Regions from separate parts of the Luteibacter sp. NPDC031894 genome, predicted to be linked through region 3. Evidence: predicted binding sites of a transcription regulator. Region 3 holds the regulator's gene; each other region holds the start of a gene.
What was found. Region 3 encodes FliA, which starts transcription of late flagellar genes. Its sites were predicted from a motif close to TAAAGTTTNNCNNNCNNNGGCCGATAA; they were not measured.
Positions count from the first base shown of each region.

Region 1 (5,707 bases), on a different contig from region 3:
GCGCGGGGGACCATAATCGGGGATTCCCAGGATCGACGGAGTTCCCCGATGACCGCAGTGACGCGCATCGACACCACCCGCACCGTCCGCGCCCCGCGTGGCAGCGAACTCACCTGCCGCAGCTGGCTCACGGAAGCGCCGTTCCGCATGTTGCAGAACAACCTCGATCCCGAGGTGGCCGAGAATCCAGCGGAGCTGGTGGTCTACGGCGGCATCGGCCGCGCGGCGCGTAACTGGGAGTGCTTCGACGCCATCCTCCGCAGCCTGCGCGAGTTGCGCGACGACCAGACGCTGCTGGTGCAGTCGGGCAAGCCGGTGGGCGTGTTTCCGTCGCACCCGGACGCACCGCGCGTGCTCATCGCCAACTCCAACCTCGTTCCCGCCTGGGCGAACTGGGAGCACTTCAACGAGCTCGATCGCAAGGGCCTCATGATGTACGGCCAGATGACGGCCGGTTCGTGGATCTACATCGGGTCGCAGGGCATCGTGCAGGGCACGTACGAGACCTTCGTGGAGATGGGCCGCCAGCATTACGGCGGCAGCCTGGTCGGCCGCTGGATCCTCACGGCGGGCCTCGGTGGCATGGGCGGCGCTCAGCCGCTAGCGGCCAGCCTCGCCGGTGCGTCCTCGCTCACCATCGAGTGCCAGCAGAGCCGCATCGACTTCCGTTTGAAGACCCGTTACGTGGACGAGCAGGCGACTGACCTCGACGACGCCCTGGCCCGACTGGACCGGTACGCGAAGGAAGGTCGCGCCGTCTCCGTGGCCCTGCTCGGCAACGCCGCCGACGTGCTGCCCGAACTCGTCCGCCGTGGCGTCCGACCAGACGCCGTCACCGACCAGACCAGCGCCCACGACCCGGTGAACGGCTACCTGCCGTCGGGCTGGACGGTGGACGAATGGTTCGAGCGCCGGAAGAGCGACCCGGCCGGCACGTCACGGGCGGCCAAGGCGTCCATGCGCCGCCACGTGGAGGCGATGCTGGCCTTCCACGCCATGGGCGTGCCGACCTTCGACTACGGCAACAACATTCGCCAGATGGCCAAGGACGAGGGCCTGTCCGAGGCCTTCGCCTTCCCCGGGTTCGTGCCGGCCTTCGTCCGTCCGCTGTTCTGCCGGGGCGTGGGGCCGTTCCGCTGGGTGGCGCTGTCGGGCGACCCGGAGGACATCTACAAGACGGACGCCAAGGTGAAGGAGCTGATCCCCGACGATCCGCACCTGCACCGCTGGCTGGACATGGCTCGCGAGCGGATCAGCTTCCAGGGCCTGCCGGCGCGCATCTGCTGGGTCGGCCTGGGGCAGCGCCACCGCCTCGGACTGGCCTTCAACGAGATGGTGCGCAACGGCGAGCTGAAGGCACCCGTGGTGATCGGTCGCGACCATCTCGATTCCGGCTCGGTCGCCAGCCCGAACCGGGAAACCGAGGCCATGCGCGATGGCAGTGACGCGGTCAGCGACTGGCCGCTGCTCAACGCCATGCTGAACGTCGCCGGCGGCGCCACCTGGGTCAGCCTGCACCACGGCGGTGGCGTCGGCATGGGTTACAGCCAGCACAGCGGCGTGGTGATCGTCTGCGATGGCAGCGAGGCCGCCGACAAGCGCCTCGCCCGCGTCCTGTGGAACGACCCTGGCACCGGCGTCATGCGCCACGCGGATGCCGGCTACCCGGAAGCGATCGCCTGCGCCACGGAACAGGGCCTCGACCTCCCGATGCTCGGCTAAGAGCATCGCCGACAGGGTCGGCTCCCACCGAGTACCGGGTAGAGCCTCTGGATGCCTGGTGAGAGCCGGCCCTGTCGGCGATTGCCGCTTGCCTCAGCGGCCGTTAGCCCAGGACGCCACGTATCGCTCCGGGTACAGCCGCTGCAACGCCAGGACCTTCGGGCGGTCGTTGATCGCGATGTACATCGAATCGGGGTTCAGGCGCATATAGTCCTGGTGGTAGTCCTCGGCGGGGTAGAACGCCTTCAGGGGCGCCACCTCGGTCACGATCGGGGCCCGGAACGCATGGGCCGCCTTCAGCTGGTCCACGTACGCCGTGGCCACCTTCTTCTGCTCCGCATTCGCATAGAAGACGGCGGAGCGGTACTGCGTGCCCACGTCGGGCCCCTGGCGGTTGAGCAGGGTCGGGTCCTGCGCCACCGAGAAGAACACCTGCAGGAGCTGGCCATACGTGACCTGGGCGGGGTCGTATACCACCCGGACGGACTCCGCGTGGCCGGTGTCGCCATCGCTCACGTCGTCGTAATTGGCATGGGCGGCGTCGCCGCCGGAGTAGCCCGAGCGGACGCTCTTCACGCCGCGGACGTGCTGGAACACGCCCTCGACGCCCCAGAAGCAGCCGCCGGCGAAGACGGCGGAAGCCTCGCCGGGTGCCGGTGTCGAGTCGACCACGGGGATGGGGAGCTTGACCCCCTCCTCGCCGGCGGAGGCGGCCGAGCAGGCGGTGAGGGCCAGGAACAGGGATGGAAGCAGGCGGAGGCGCATGGGGGTAGCTCCGGGAAGTGGGCCTGTCCATAAGACCGGGCACACGTCATTTTCCTGACGTGCGCCTAAAGCTCCGGTGATTGGGGCCGATACCCCAACGGATGTGGAGTGGTTCGGCGGGAGAGGGGACAGTGGCTTACGACCTGGTAGAGAGACGCGTCTTCGTTGCCGACCTGGAGGTCGGCATGTACGTGAGCCGTCTCGACTGCGAGTGGTCGGACACGACGTTTCCGTTGCAGGGCGTGCCCATCACCTCGCAAGACGACATCGACAAGCTCAGCAGGTTCTGCAAGTACGTGTTCGTCGACCTGCACCGCCAGGTCGTCCCCGAGCGGACGATCGTCAAGCCCGCGCGGGTCGCCACGCCGGTCCGTCCCCCGCCGAAGCCGAGCGCGAATCCGCGCCTGGTCGCCCGGCACACGTATCGCGACACGGTGGCGTTCGAGGACGAGGTCCCGCGTGCCCAGGTGGCCTTCGACGGCGTGGCGCACTTCGCCGAGCGCCTGGTGGAGGACATCCAGCACGGCCGCGCCATCGACCCGGTCGCCGTCGAGGAAGCCGTGCGCCCGATGGTGGCCAGTCTGCTACGCAGCAGCGACGCTTTTTTCTGGATCGAGAGCCTGCGCCGCCGCGACACCTACACTTACCAGCATGCCGTCGGTTGCAGCACGTTGGCCGCGGCTTTCGGTCGGCACATGGGTTTCGCCAGCGAGGCCATCGTCAGCCTGGCCGCTGGTGGGTTGCTGATGGACGTGGGCAAGGTGCAGATGCCGGAGGAGCTGCTTTCCCGCGAGGGGCCGCTGAACGATGACGAGTGGGGCCTGGCGCGCCGGCACGTCGAGGAAGGCGTTGCCATCCTCGAGCACTCCGGCGTCACTGATCCCGAGGTCCGCGACATGGTGCTGACCCACCACGAGCGCTTCGACGGCACCGGTTACCCGGCGGGCCTCGCCGGCACGGAGATCCCGCTCTCGGGCCGCATGGCGGCGATCATCGACACGTACCACGCGATGTCGTCACCGCGCCCCTATCGACAGGCCGTGTCCCAGCACCTCGCCCTGCGCCAGCTATACGCGGGCCGCGACAACGCCTTCCAGGGCGAACTGGTGGAACAGTTCCAGGCGTGTATCGGCGTCTACCCGACCGGCTCGATCGTCGAGCTCAACACGGGTGAAGTCGCGGTCGTGATGGTGCAGAATCACGCCCGTCGCCTGCAGCCGCGGGTGGCCGTCTTGACGCGTGCGGATAAGGGGCCGCGCGAGGATTTCCTCATCGTCGACCTGATGAACCAGACGGACCCGGTCCGTCGCGAAATCCTGCGAACCCTGCCGGCAGGCAGTCATGGCATCGAGCCCAAGGAGTTTTTCCTTCAATGAGTGAGCGTGCCGACATCCTGCCCGCTGTACAGATCATCCTGGACCGGGTGGTCCCCGACTCGGGCTGGCGCGCCGTCCTCGTCGTGAGGTTGCAGGGGATGCGCGAGGCGCAACTGCGCTTTGGCTACGAGTTCGGCAGCCAGATCATGCTCGCCGCGCGCGAACGGCTCGTCGAAGCCGTGCGCCATGTCGACACGGTCTTCGTCGCCGGCGACGACACGTTCGTCGTGGTGCTGCCCTCCGTGCGCAACCGCACCCACGCGCTCCTGGCCGCCACGCGGATCGTCGGCGCCTTCGATTCGCCCATCCTGCGCGGCGAGCGCCCGTGGCACGGCCGTCCAGTCGTCGGCGTGGCGGTGCATCCGGAGCACGGCACCACGGCGGAGTTGCTTTACCGCCGGGCGGAGCTGGCGCACGACGAGGCCCTGCGGATCGGTGAGCCGTTCGCCCTCTACCAGCCCGACGCCACGCCCGTGGAAATCCTCTATGGCGAGCTGCGCGAAGACATCGAGGCGAACCGCCTGCACGTGGCCTTCCAGCCTTTGCGCGACCTGCGTTCGGGGGAGATCGTGCGCGTCGAGTCGCTGTCGCGCTGGACCACCACCGCCCAAGTCCACGTCGCCCCCACCGACTTCATCCAGTTCGCCGAGCGCAGCGACCTGATCGTGCCGCTGACGCGCTGGAGCCTCAATGCGTCGCTGCGCCACGCCGCCGCGTTGCACCGTGGCGGTTGTCCTCTCGACGTGGCCATCAACCTGTCGCCGCGCGTGTTCGCCGAGCCGGGCTTCGCGGAGCAGATGCTTGGTGCCATGGAGATCTGGGGCGTGCCCCCCACCGCCGTGATCGTGGAGATCACCGAGACGGCGCTGCTGACCGACCTGGACATGAGCGTCCGCGTGCTGCGCTGTCTGCGCGATCGTGGCGTTCGCGTGGCCATCGACGACTTCGGCACCGGTTACGCCTCGTTCGCGTACCTGCGCCACTTCCCGGCGACCGAACTGAAGATCGACCGCACCTTCGTCGATGCGATGAATACCGACAGCCGTACCGAATTGCTGGTCCAGGCGATGGTCGACGTGGCGCACCGACTGGGCATGGAAGCCGTGGCCGAAGGAGTGGAAAACGAAGCGACGCTCCTGCGCCTGGTCGAAATGGACTGCGACCTCGTCCAGGGCTATCACATCGCGGAGCCGATGAAGGCCGATGACTTCGTGTCCGAACGGATCGCCGCCGCCTCGCTGGTGTAATCGCAGTCCGCACTTGCTCGGTGGGAGCCGACCAGGTCGAGGGTCAGTTCCGGCGAGACAACGCCCGATAGCGCCGATCGAGCACTGCCACTGCCTCATCCAGTGCCGCCTCATCCCCGTCGTTGACGATCACGTCGTCCGCGATGGCCAAGCGATCCTCGCGCGACGCCTGCGCCGCGATCATCTTCCCCGCAAGCGGCGCGTCGATTCCATCGCGCTGCGTCAGCCGCTCGATCCGCACGGCCTCCGGCGCATCCACCACGAGCACGCGATCGACCCACGCGTAGTGCTCGCGATTCTCCACCAGCAGCGGAATCGAGAGGATGCAGTAAGGACCGTCGTCCGCGGCAGCAGCCTCCCGCAGCCAAGTCCGAATGCGCGGATGCAGGATACCTTCGAGCGTTGCCCGCGCCGACGGGTCCGCGAACACGCGCTGGCGCATGGCAGCGCGATCGAGTCGGCCGTCGCCATCCAGCGCCTCCGTCCCAAACAGCCGGGCCACCTCGGCCAGTGCTTCCGAGCCGGGCTCGACCACGGCGCGTGCCGCGACATCGGCGTCGTAGGCATGGATGCCGAGCGCCTCGAACCGCCGTTCGA
Region 1 is NZ_JBNNMV010000013.1:29,159-34,865, reverse strand. Features, by position in the region: gene hutU (urocanate hydratase) at 58-1,722, shown strand; gene msrA (peptide-methionine (S)-S-oxide reductase MsrA) at 1,816-2,487, opposite strand; gene ACQKIE_RS18940 (HD-GYP domain-containing protein) at 2,619-3,863, shown strand; gene ACQKIE_RS18935 (putative bifunctional diguanylate cyclase/phosphodiesterase) at 3,860-5,110, shown strand; gene coaE (dephospho-CoA kinase) at 5,154-5,707, opposite strand, start outside.
Region 1: a site for FliA is predicted at 2,554-2,580, ahead of ACQKIE_RS18940 (HD-GYP domain-containing protein). Genes of this name have one in related genera too.

Region 2 (5,707 bases), 160 kb from region 3:
CGATCGTCTGCCAGGGCGCGAACGGACCGCGTATCGCTGACGCGTTGGAGGATGCGGGCATAGCAGGCGTGTACCGCGCCACCGACCTGTCGGCCGCCGTCGCGGCCGCCCGTGCGGCGCTCGCGGGGCAGGGCTGCGTCCTGCTATCCCCCGGCGCCCCCAGCTTCGACCAGTTCCACGACTACACCGAGCGCGGCAAACGGTTCGCCGAAATCGCGGGTTTCGAGGCGAGCAGCGCGAGCATCCAAGGCATTGGCATAGCTTGACCGGTAATTCGTAACCTCCCGTGGTGCCTGCGCAGGGACCACGGGCCTCTGCACTTCTTCGCCTCGCATCGTTGGCTACGTGCCGTGCCAATGGTTAGCATGCCTACGTCCAGTAGGGTCCATCTCGCGATCGAGCCGCGCGGCACCCAACCTGCCTGTCTGCGATAGCTGGCATAGTCGCCTCCATTGGCTCCCTAACCTGAAACGACATTCATGGGAAAGGGAGTCGAGCATGCGTACGGCTATCAGTCCGGATCGATACGAGCCCAATGATACGATCAAATCAGCCACCATACTGCGTGGGAACCAACACATCGTAGGGTCATTGGATTCCGCATTCGATGTTGATCACTACATCGTAGCGGTAGGTTCGAAGCAGACGCATGCCAGGATTCGCTTCACCGCCCCGCATGATGTCATATGTGAAGTGCTCACTCCTTCCGGTTGGCGATCCTTGCCTTCCTCAGGCGTTACGGAATATCCGACCTCTGAAAAATCTTCGCTTGTACTGCGCGTGCGGTCTCGCGAAGGCAAGATGGTAACGAAGACGAACTATACAGTTCACACGTCCGACCCCGCGGCGCATACGGTTATCGAGAGGAAATGGTCCGACGAAAATATCACCCATATGGCGCCTTTTCCCAGCACCGAGGATGTTCGCCTGGTGCCTGGCGGGTCCAACGCAGCGCGGGAAATCAATGTGACGGCTGCCGTCTACGACAGTGACGGGGACATGCTGGCACCAGCGGGAGAGCAAGTGACCCTGTTTGCGGTAGATTACGACCCGGAGACAAAGCACAAAGTCATCCTCGCGGAGGCGGATGGTTACACGGACGCCGCAGGGCACTTCACCGCAAAACTCCGCATCGGAGACTGCAGAGGGCCGGGGATCGTGGGTCCTGTCCGCATGCATCGACACTCCAATCGTCCCGAGTATTGGGATATCACATACGTTCCTACGGCATATGTCGTGGCCACACTCGATGATAAGCGCTCGGTAGCGAGGCCGAGCTTCTTCCAGCATGTCTGCAAGGAGACTTATCGAGGACTCCGGCCATGATGCGGGTATCGACATTCCCGATCGAAAAAAGATGGTTGCGTGACTACGCTCCATCCGAAGCAGATGCGCTGCCCGATGCGAATATTACGTTGCCTGAATGCAGGGTTGATCCAAGCGCGACGATCGATGGATGGATAAGGGGCGTGCGCGATGTTGAGGATGCTTTTGTCCGGCTCGCAAGCCCATTTCAGTTAGCACTACAGCGGCTTGAACGCGAACGGCCTCACGTGATGGAGCAATCATTCGATTTGGTCAGCCAGGGAGGGCGGCTTCGGGTCGTTGACACGGATCTCGATCAGGCCGACCGTGACTGGATAGAAACGGAGCTCAATCGCGACGGCGGCTTGCCGGGTTGGCTAACGCATTCAACCGTCAAGTCGTTCGCTCCTATGAAACCGACCATGGAACGCGCAACGAAAACGGCGATCTCTTGGCGCGCACGGGCTTCCTGGCGGATGGGGGCGCTGCCATCGACTATGCGGGACTGCATGAGTCCGTCGACGAGTCAGTGAAGTTTCGATCGCTATTGCGTGACGTCAACGACGCACAACTGCCTTGGTGGATGAAGGAGAATTCCCGTTACCAATTGGGTGGAAGGCTCGTGCAGAGCTACATTGTCGGAGAGATAACGCAGTACGTCGTACGGCCCGACGGGTCCGGAGAGGTGCAGACCACGCGCGGCTCTATCCTGCGCGAGGACTTGTGGGCGTAATGGCGCCTTGGTCACAGTGCGCACAATTCCGTCTTTGAGAAAATGCAACGCCACCCTCGATGGGAGGGTGGCGTGCGATCCGGCGACCGAAACCGACGGGCGGGTACATGGATGTTGTCAGGAGCCCGTCGATGGTTCAATCAGCGGGCGTGACGGCATGAGGGGCTCAGTCTTCCACCGCGGCCAGCAGTGTGCCGACGACCGCTGCGAGGGCTGCGTAGAGTTCGGGGGGGACATCGTCGCGCAGGCGGACCGCGGCGAGCAGGGTGGCGATCTGTGGATCGAGTTGCGGCGCGAGGCCGAGCGCCTGGGCGCGTTCGAGCATCGATTTGACGCCTTCCGCATCGACGCGTTGGCTATTGCCGTTGCTGGTGGGTGACGCGAGGCGGAGCGTGACGCTTCGCCTCGGCGAGGGTAGAGATGCCGTCATGCGCGCGCCTCCAGCAGCACCGCGCTATAGGCGCTGGTCGGAACCGGCAAGCCGTGCATGCAGGCGAAATGGTCCAGCACCAGGCCGTTCATCTCGAGCAGGCGGCGCAGGGAAACGAATTCGTTCTCGAGACGCATGACGGTAGCGGCATGCTGCGCCCAAAGGCGCACGGAGACGCGCGGCACGCGCAGCTGGATCTCGCCCTGCACGGGTCCCAATGTCGGGGGATCGATGGCGAAGCCCACGGTCCACGGACCTTCCTGTTCGCCAGGGCTTGGCTTGCCTTCCTCGATACGCAACTGGAGCACGTCGTAACCGCGGACGCCGGCCAGCGGGATCTCGATCATCCACAGGCCCGCCTGCGGCTGCGATTCCAGCTGGGCGATCTCGACACGGGACAGGGCGGCGCGGGTATCGACGCGAAGCTGGCCGACGAGGCCGTCGACCTCTTCCTCCGTCACGGGCAGTTCCGGTGCGCGAGCCTGCGCAACCAACGGGCGCTGCGCCAGCGGCGGTGGCGTATCGGCGGTGGGGCGGGGCGTCGTCGCACCGGGGCGCGACGCGGGAAGATCGGCGAGCGTGCGGCGCAGGGCGAGCAGGGCGGCCTTGAAATCGTCCGCCGCCGGCGTCGCCTGCTTCGGCTCGGCCAGGTGCGCTTCGAGGAACGTGCCGCTGCGCGCGATGGCTTCCTTCATGCCCATGGGCGAACTGACGTCGGCGGGCTTGTTGATCGCGGCTTCGAGGGTCGCCAGGGCGGCGCGCAACGGTGCCGGAAGCAGCCGTGCGATAGGCCGGCGACCCAGTGCGGCCAGCACGCCGAGCAACGGCGCGTAGCCGTTTTGCAGGGGGAGGCGTTCGCGCAGGCCCTGCATGGCGACGCGCTCGTCCACGTTGCCGGGGAGCACTTCCAGCTGTGGCTGCGCGCCCTGGGTGAGCACGCGTACCTGGAATTGCGGAGGGAGCTGGGTGCCTGCGGCGTCGGCCTCCACCGTGAGCCCACCGATCTCCAGCAACAGCTTGCCGAGGTCGTTCTGGCCCATCACCCGCGCCGTGAGCAGGGTGCCGACCCGCCAGCTATCCGCCGCGGCAGTGGTGCCCGCGGCCGCGCCAGCCCACAACTGGGCAGCGAGACTGGTCGGCTGGATGATCAAGGGGATGTCCTCCCACGGCCTGGCGGACCCGGTTGGGTACGCTCCTGTGAGCTAGGAATCGGCGGAAACTTGCGAAACTTTAGGGCGCGCCCTGGGCCGGGCAGGAGTCGGCCGTCGTCTGCGACGAGGTAGAATAGGCGGATGACCCAGCTTCCCTTCGAACTCCTCGCCACCGATGGCGCGGCGCGGCGCGGCCGTCTCCGTTTCGGCCGCGGCACGGTGGAAACCCCCGCCTTCATGCCCGTCGGTACCTACGGCTCGGTAAAGGCGATGACCCCGCGCGACGTCCTCGACACGGGCGCCGAGATCATCCTCGGCAATACCTTCCACCTGTTCCTGCGCCCGGGCCTCGAGATCGTCGGCGAATTCGGCGGCCTGCACCGCTTCATCGGCTGGGACAAGCCGATCCTCACCGATTCCGGCGGGTTCCAGGTGTTCTCCCTGGCGCACAAGCGCAAGATCACCGAAGAAGGCGTCACGTTCGCGTCCCCGGTGGACGGTTCGAAGGTCTTCCTGTCGCCCGAGGAGTCGATGCGGATCCAGAAAGTGCTGGATTCGGACATCGCGATGATCTTCGACGAGTGCACGCCTTACCCCGCCACGGAGAAGGTCGCCTCCGATTCCATGGAGCTCAGCCTGCGCTGGGCCGAGCGCTCTCGCCAGGCGTTCGACGACCTGCGCAATCCGAACGCCCTGTTCGGCATCGTCCAGGGCAGCACCTTCGAGCACCTGCGCCGACGGTCGGCCGAGCGGTTGGTGGAGATCGGCTTCGACGGTTACGCGGTCGGCGGGCTCGCCGTGGGCGAGCCCGAGGCGGAGCGCAACCACACGCTCGACTTCACCCTCCCGATGCTCCCGAAGGACCGTCCCCGGTACCTCATGGGCGTGGGCCGTCCGGAGGACATCGTGGAGGCCGTGCGCCGCGGCATCGACATGTTCGACTGCGTGATGCCCACCCGCAACGCCCGCAACGGCTTCCTGTTCACCGCCGAGGGCACCCTGCGCATCCGCAACGCGAAGTTCGCCACGGACACCCGGGTGATCGAGGAGGGCTGCGACTGCTACGCCTGCGCCAACGGCTTCTCCCGTGCCTACCTGCGCCACCTCGACCGCTGCAACGAGATCCTGGGCAGCCAGCTGGCCACGATGCACAACCTTCGCCATTACCAGCGCTTGATGGCCGGCCTGCGCGCCGCCATCGAGGCGGGTGGGCTCGAGGACTTCGTGGCTTCGTTCTATGCGGCGCGGAGCAAGGCCCAGGTCGACGGCTGACCTGCCCACATGACATATGCGCCGGGGTGCGTGGCATAATCCACGATCTTTTTCCGTGAACGGTCGCTTTTTCCAGCCCGTTCCATGACTTGCGAGAAATCCAATGAGCCTCATGACATTCGCCGCCATCGCACAGGCCACTGCTCCCGCCGCCGGCGCCGCTCCGCAGGGCGCCTTCGGGTTCTCGCCGCTGATCATGATGGCGGTGCTGTTCGGCATCTTCTATTTCATGATGATCCGCCCGCAGATGAAGCGGCAGAAGGAGCATCGCGCCCTGCTGTCCGCCCTGGCGAAGGGCGACGAGGTGGTCATGAGCGGCGGCATGGCCGGCCGCATCGAGGACGTGGGCGAGTCCTTCGTCCGTGTCGAGATCGCGCCGGGTGTGGTCGTCCAGGTCCAGAAGGGCTCGATCACCCAGGTGCTGCCCAAGGGCAGCCTCAAGAAGTCGTAAGACTTCCACCCCACAATGCGTCAGCCGCGGCCGGCGCACGGCCGCTCCCACGGAATGTAAGGCATGAGTGATTTTCCACGCTGGAAGTACGCGCTGGTCGTGATCGTGTTGCTGTTCGGCATCCTGTATGCGTTGCCGAACGTCTTCCCGCCGCAGCCCGCCGTGCAGATCTCGGGCAACCGCGGCGCCGCCGTCGATCCCGCCCTCAAGAGCAGGGTCGAAGGCCTCCTCGCCACGGCGAAGGTGCCGGCCTCGTCGGTCACGCTGGATGAGAAAGGCACGCGCCTGCTCGCCCGCTTCGCCAACGTCGACGCTCAGGCGAAGGCCTCGGATGTACTGCGCACCGACCTGGGCGACAACTACAC
Region 2 is NZ_JBNNMV010000003.1:124,358-130,064, forward strand. Features, by position in the region: gene murD (UDP-N-acetylmuramoyl-L-alanine--D-glutamate ligase) at 1-266, shown strand, start outside; gene ACQKIE_RS10480 (hypothetical protein) at 499-1,326, shown strand; gene ACQKIE_RS10485 (hypothetical protein) at 1,323-1,838, shown strand; gene ACQKIE_RS10490 (flagellar biosynthesis protein) at 2,205-2,468, opposite strand; gene ACQKIE_RS10495 (flagellar hook-length control protein FliK) at 2,465-3,619, opposite strand; gene tgt (tRNA guanosine(34) transglycosylase Tgt) at 3,761-4,891, shown strand; gene yajC (preprotein translocase subunit YajC) at 4,995-5,342, shown strand; gene secD (protein translocase subunit SecD) at 5,406-5,707, shown strand, end outside.
Region 2: a site for FliA is predicted at 3,675-3,701, ahead of ACQKIE_RS10495 (flagellar hook-length control protein FliK). Genes of this name have one in related genera too.

Region 3 (5,707 bases):
GCGTTCTGCAGGTCTTCGGCCACGCGCTCGAGCTCGCCGATGGCGCGTTCCATCGGATCGTTCGTGCCACGCGGCGCGAGGTTGCTCAAGCGGTTGCGAACCAATACAAGTTCGCCGGCCGCGTCGACGAGGCCGTCCAGGCGCTGCGTGTCGACGCGCACGGTGGTGTCGGCGGTGGAGGCGGCGCGCTTCTCGGTCTGCGGCTTCGCGGCTTCCGCCGCGGCGGCCGGGGCCGGCGTGGAAGGCCTTGCGGGCTGGTCGGCCGCCATGGCGGGAGCCACGGGTGCACTCGCGGACCCGGGAGCGGCCGTACCGTGCAGGCTGTCGAGCAGGGCCTCGAATTCGTCGTCGCTGATGCCGTTGCCATCCACGGACACGGCCGGAACTGCCGCGGCGGGCGCTGGCGTGGACACCGCCGCCTCCGGCTCGGCGCCGGGGGCGCCCGTGCCGTAGAGCGAGTCGAGCAATGCCTCGAATTCGTCGTCGGAAATGGTCCCCGACGCGGCGGGCGCGGGCTCGCGGTCGCTACGTGCCGCGTCGAGCATCGCCTCGAATTCGTCTTCGATGGGGTCGTACGGACGCGACGGCACGGTCGACGCCGAGCTCGCGACAACCGGTGCAGCCAACGCCACCGGCGGCGCCGATACGGCGCGGCCCGGGATCAACAGGCGGTCCAGCAGCGAACGCGGGGCGGCGTCGATCGGCACGCCGCCATCGGCGGCACGCATCATGTCGTTGAGGAGGTCGAGCGACTCCAGCAGCGCGTCCATGAAGCCCGCATTGAGCACGACGGCCCCGTTGCGCGCTTCGTTGAGGAGGTCTTCGGCCCGATGGCACAGCTCCACCATCGGATTGAGGCCGAGGAAACCCGCCCCGCCCTTCACCGTGTGGAACGCACGGAACACCGCGTTCAACAGGTCCGTGTCGCCCGGCGACGACTCGAGGTCCACGAGCTGTTCGCCCAGGCTCTCGAGCAGTTCCCGCGCCTCGATGAGGAAGACGTTGAGCAGCTCGTTGTCCAGCTCCACGCTCATAGGGCGCTCAGAAGCCGAATTCGCTGAGGAGGCGATCCACTTCGTCCTGGCTGACCTTGTCCGCGGCCGGTGCCGCGCCACCCGCCAGGGAGCCGGTCAGGCGCACCAGTTCCACCAGCGACGACTCGACCTTGGCCATGAAGGCCTCGACCTGGGCCACGCGCTGGCCGGAGAGGTCCTGCCAGGACTGCGCCTCGACCATTTCGCCGAAGCCGATGTCGCAGCTCTGCGCGAAGTCGCCCACACGCACGGCGAGGGCCGTGGCGTTGGTGGCGAAGGCGGGATCCGCCTGGTCGAGCACCAGCACCTCGTCGGCCTGGCGGGCGAGCGCCTGGGCCTGCGGGCGCAGCTTTTCGCTGAAGTCGAGCGTGCGATGCGCGGCCTGCGAGCTCATCTCGAGCACGTCGCGCAGGTGCTTGCGCGCGTCGCTCATGTTCCCCGGCACGCCATCGTGGGAAATGTCGGCCGCCAGGCGACGCGCGGATTCGTGCAGGTCGCGCGCGAGGTGGCCCAGCGCCAGGAACAGGTGCTGTTCGCGCGTGCGCAGCAGGCGGTCGAGCGCCTGTTCGAAGGCGGCCGGGTCGTCGGCGTCGAGCAGCTCGCGCAGTTCGGGAGCCACGTCGTGGCCGGTCGTAAGCATGGTGTTCATCGTCGTTCCTTAGCCCGCGGCCGCGGCGAGTCGTTCGAAGATCTTGTCGAGTTTTTCCTTGAGGGTGACCGCGGTGAATGGCTTGACGACGTAGCCGTTCACGCCGCTCTGGGCGGCCGCGATGATCTGGTCGCGGTTGTTCTCGGCCGTGACCATCAGCACCGGCATCGCCTTCAGCGCCGCGTCCGCGCGGATCGCCCGCAACAGGTCGATGCCGGTCATGTTCGGCATGTTCCAGTCGGTGACGACGAGGTCGAACGGTTGGGCGCGCAACATCGCGAGCGCGGCGTTACCGTCTTCGGCTTCCTGGATCAGGGTGTTGGTGAAGCCCAGTTCCACCAGGAGGTTCCTGACGATGCGTCGCATGGTGGAGAAATCGTCCACCACGAGGATCTTCATGTTCTTGTCCAAACTATTTCTCCGCCTTGCTACCGCGCGTTCGTCAATGCTTGTCTTTCCAACCCGACATGCGTGCCCGGAGGCGAATGAGGGCCTGGCCGTGGATCTGGCACACCCGCGATTCGCTCACGCCCAACACCGCACCGATTTCCTTCAGGTTGAGTTCTTCATCGTAGTACAGCGACATGACCAGCTTTTCGCGCTCCGGCAGTCCGTCGATCGACTGCGCCAGCGCGTCCCGCAGGCCTTCCTTCTCGAACAACCCATCCGGACCGGCGGCATCCGGGTCGGCCACGTCGATCGCCGCACCCTCGTCGCCTTCCGGCGCCGTGAGGCTCAGCAACCGCGCGCTCGCCGCGTCGGCCAGGATCTGGTTGTATTCCATGGCGTCGATGCCCAGCCGCTTCATCACTTCCGCGTCTTCGGCGTCGCCACCCGTCTCGTTTTCGATCTGCCTCGTCACCTCCGCGACCTCGCGCAACTTCCTGTGCACGGAGCGCGGTGTCCAATCCGTCTTGCGCAGTTCGTCCAGCATGGCGCCACGTATGCGGATGCCCGCATAGGTTTCGAAGCTGGCCGCGCGAGTCGGCGAGTAATTTCTTGCGGCCTCCAGCAGTCCGATCATTCCGGCCTGCATGAGGTCGTTCGCATCCACGCTCGGCGGCAGCCTGCCCATCAGGTGATAGGCGATACGGCGCACCAGCGGCGCGTGGGTTTTTACCAGTTGATCCGCCGGGATACGCGTGATCTCGAGATATTCGGTCGCGACGCTCACAGTGGCAGCCCTCCTCCCAAGTGGGACCGCTCGGCGAAAAAGCCGATGCGGCCCTGTGCCCGGGGTTCGGGTTCACCCCATGTATCGACCGACCTGGCCAAATTCTTGAATCCGACCGCGGAGCGGCTGCTCGGCCAGGCGTCGACCACGGCCGCCTGGCGGCGGATGGCCTGGCGCAGGTATTCGTCGTGCGGAACCATGCCCATGAAATCCAGGGACACGTCGAGGAAGCGATTGGTCACCCGGGACAGCTTCTCGAACAACTGCCGGCCTTCCTGGGCGTGGCGGACCATGTTGGCCACGATGCGGAAGCGGTTGACCGCGAACTCGCGGCTCATGACCTTGATCAGGGCATAGGCGTCGGTGAGCGAGGCGGGTTCATCGCAGACCACGACCACCACCTCGTCCGAGGCCGCCGCGAACATCGACACGCTGTCGGAGATGCCGGCCGCCGTGTCGACGATCAGGTACTCGGGCGCCAGGGGGTATTCGTCGAAGGCGCGGATGACGGCGGCGTGTTCGATGTTCGGCAACTGCGCCATGCGCCGCGTGCCGGACGTGGCCGGGATCACCTTCAGCCCGTGCGCCGCCTCGAGGATCAGGTCCTCGATCCGGCATTCGCCCTCCAGCATGTGGCCGAGGTGGCGGGTCGGCTGCAGGCCGAGCAGGACGTCGATGTTCGCCATGGCGAGATCGGCGTCGAGGAGGAGGACGTCACGGCCGCCCATGGCGAGCGCCATGCCGAGATTGACCGCCACCGTGGTCTTGCCCACGCCGCCCTTGCCGCCCGCGATCGCGATGCTGCGTGTGGGGCGACGGTCGGCGAGCCAGTTGAGACCGGCGGCCTGGGTGGATTCGACGTGTGTGCTCATGAAGGAAGTCACTGCCGTATAGATATGTCTGTGTCGGAGGCCGGTCAGGCCAGGGCCGCGGTCGCCGTGCCGAAGCGTTCGGCAAGCAGGGCGTCGTCGGGTTCTTCGTTGCGCTGCTTCAGCAGCTGTGCCGCGAGGCAGACCAGCTTGCGCGCGTCAGCCGTGGCGATGTCCTCGGGCACCCGCTGCCCGTCGGTCGTGTGGTCGAGCGGCAGGTTGTGGCGGATGAGGGCCGAGAGAGCGCCGCCGATCAGCGGCGCTTCGTCGAGCTTGGTGAGGATCGCGCTCTGCGGTGCCAGCGGCGCATAGGCGCGGATCGCGTTGTCAATGGCCTGGGCCTGCGCGTTGGCGGCGAGGACGAGGCACACGCGCACGTCCGAGGTGGCCCGCAGCGTGTCGAACTGCTGTTGCAGCTTGGGATCGTTGCCGGCCAGCCCGGCCGTATCCACCAGCACGGTGTGCTTGCCGCGCAACTGGAGCAGGACGTTGCGCAGGCTGGTCGCGTCGTTCGCGTTGAACACGCGCACGCCCAGCAGGCGGCCGTAGTGCTCGAGCTGCGCGCCGGCGCCGATGCGGTACTGGTCGGCGCTGATCAGCGCGACGTTGGAGGCGCCGTGGCGCAGGACGGCGCGCGCGGCGAGCTTTGCGATCGTGGTGGTCTTGCCCACGCCTGTGGTGCCGACCAGCGCGGTGACGCCGCCGCCGACCGTATCGAAGTTGCGGCCGCTCGTGCGGATGTTGCGCGAGAGCAGGCCCAACGGCAGGTAACGCGCCTGGTCCGGCGTCATGCCAGGCGGCAGTTCGGCGCAGAGTGCGCGGGCCACGTCGCCGTCGATGCCCAGGCGGGTCATCTCGCGGAGCACGCGGGCGCGCAGCGGCTGCTCGCGATCCATCTGGTTCCACGCGAGCGTCGAAAGCTGGACCTCGAGCATCTCGCGCAGGTTGTTGATTTCCGCACGCACGCCATTTACCGCGGCGTCGTTGTTCGGTACCACGGTGGCGGCGCGGACGACGTCGGCCACGCTGGCGGCCAGCGCGGCGCTGGACTGGCGCTGCGGCGCGTTCTCGTTTGCCGGCGCACCGGACTTCGCGGCGCGCTCGACGGCGGCGGCGGTCGCGGCGCGGGCCTGGTCGATGCGGGCGGCACGCTCGGTTTCGTCGCGCAGCGCACGCAACGGCGTTTCCTCGCGCTTGGGCGCTTCGAGGCCGAAGCCGGCCTCGCGCACCAGCGCTTCGTCATAATCGAGCGCGGCGATGATCTCTATGCCGTCGTCCAACCGGCGGGTGGACAGGATCACGGCATCCGGGCCCTGTTCGTCCCTTACCTGGCGCATGGCCTGGCGCATGTCCGGCGCAACGAATCGCTTGATTTTCATCTCTGTCCTGTCCTCGTCCTGGCGCCCTCATCCCGGAACGCCGCATGCCTTGGTAGTTCGCGCCCCGATCCGCGCGCTGTCTCTTCGCTTACCGCCCGAGGGCCGTCACCAGCTTGACGCGTCGGTTGTCCGGAACCTCGTTGTACGCAAGTACATGCAGGTTTTGGGCCACATGGCGGGTGAAGCGTGAAAGCCATGGACGGAGTGCCGGCGAGACCAGCAGCACCGCCGGTTCGCCCGCCGCTTCCTGGCGGCGCGCCGCGTCCGCGACGCTTTGCTGCAGGCGATCGGCAAGCCCCGGCTCGACGGCCGCGCCCGCCGGGCCGCCGCCTTGTAGGGATTGCAGCAGGATCTGCTCCAGTTCCGGCGCCAAAGTTATGACGGGAACTTCCGAACCGAGTCCGGCGATTTCCTGCACGATCTGTCGGCCGAGCGTCACGCGCACGGCTGCTGCGAGGACACCTGGATCCTGGCTCTGTCCCGCGTGCTCGGCAAGGGACTCGACGATGCCGCGGAAGTTGCGGATCGGCACGCGCTCGGCGAGCAGGTTCTGCAGCACTTTGACCACGGCGCCAAGCGAGAGGCGCTTCGGCACCAGGTCT
Region 3 is NZ_JBNNMV010000003.1:288,363-294,069, reverse strand. Features, by position in the region: gene ACQKIE_RS11320 (chemotaxis protein CheA) at 1-1,034, opposite strand, end outside; gene ACQKIE_RS11315 (protein phosphatase CheZ) at 1,042-1,683, opposite strand; gene cheY (chemotaxis response regulator CheY) at 1,693-2,094, opposite strand; gene ACQKIE_RS11305 (RNA polymerase sigma factor FliA) at 2,126-2,857, opposite strand; gene ACQKIE_RS11300 (MinD/ParA family protein) at 2,854-3,729, opposite strand; gene flhF (flagellar biosynthesis protein FlhF) at 3,774-5,105, opposite strand; gene flhA (flagellar biosynthesis protein FlhA) at 5,194-5,707, opposite strand, start outside.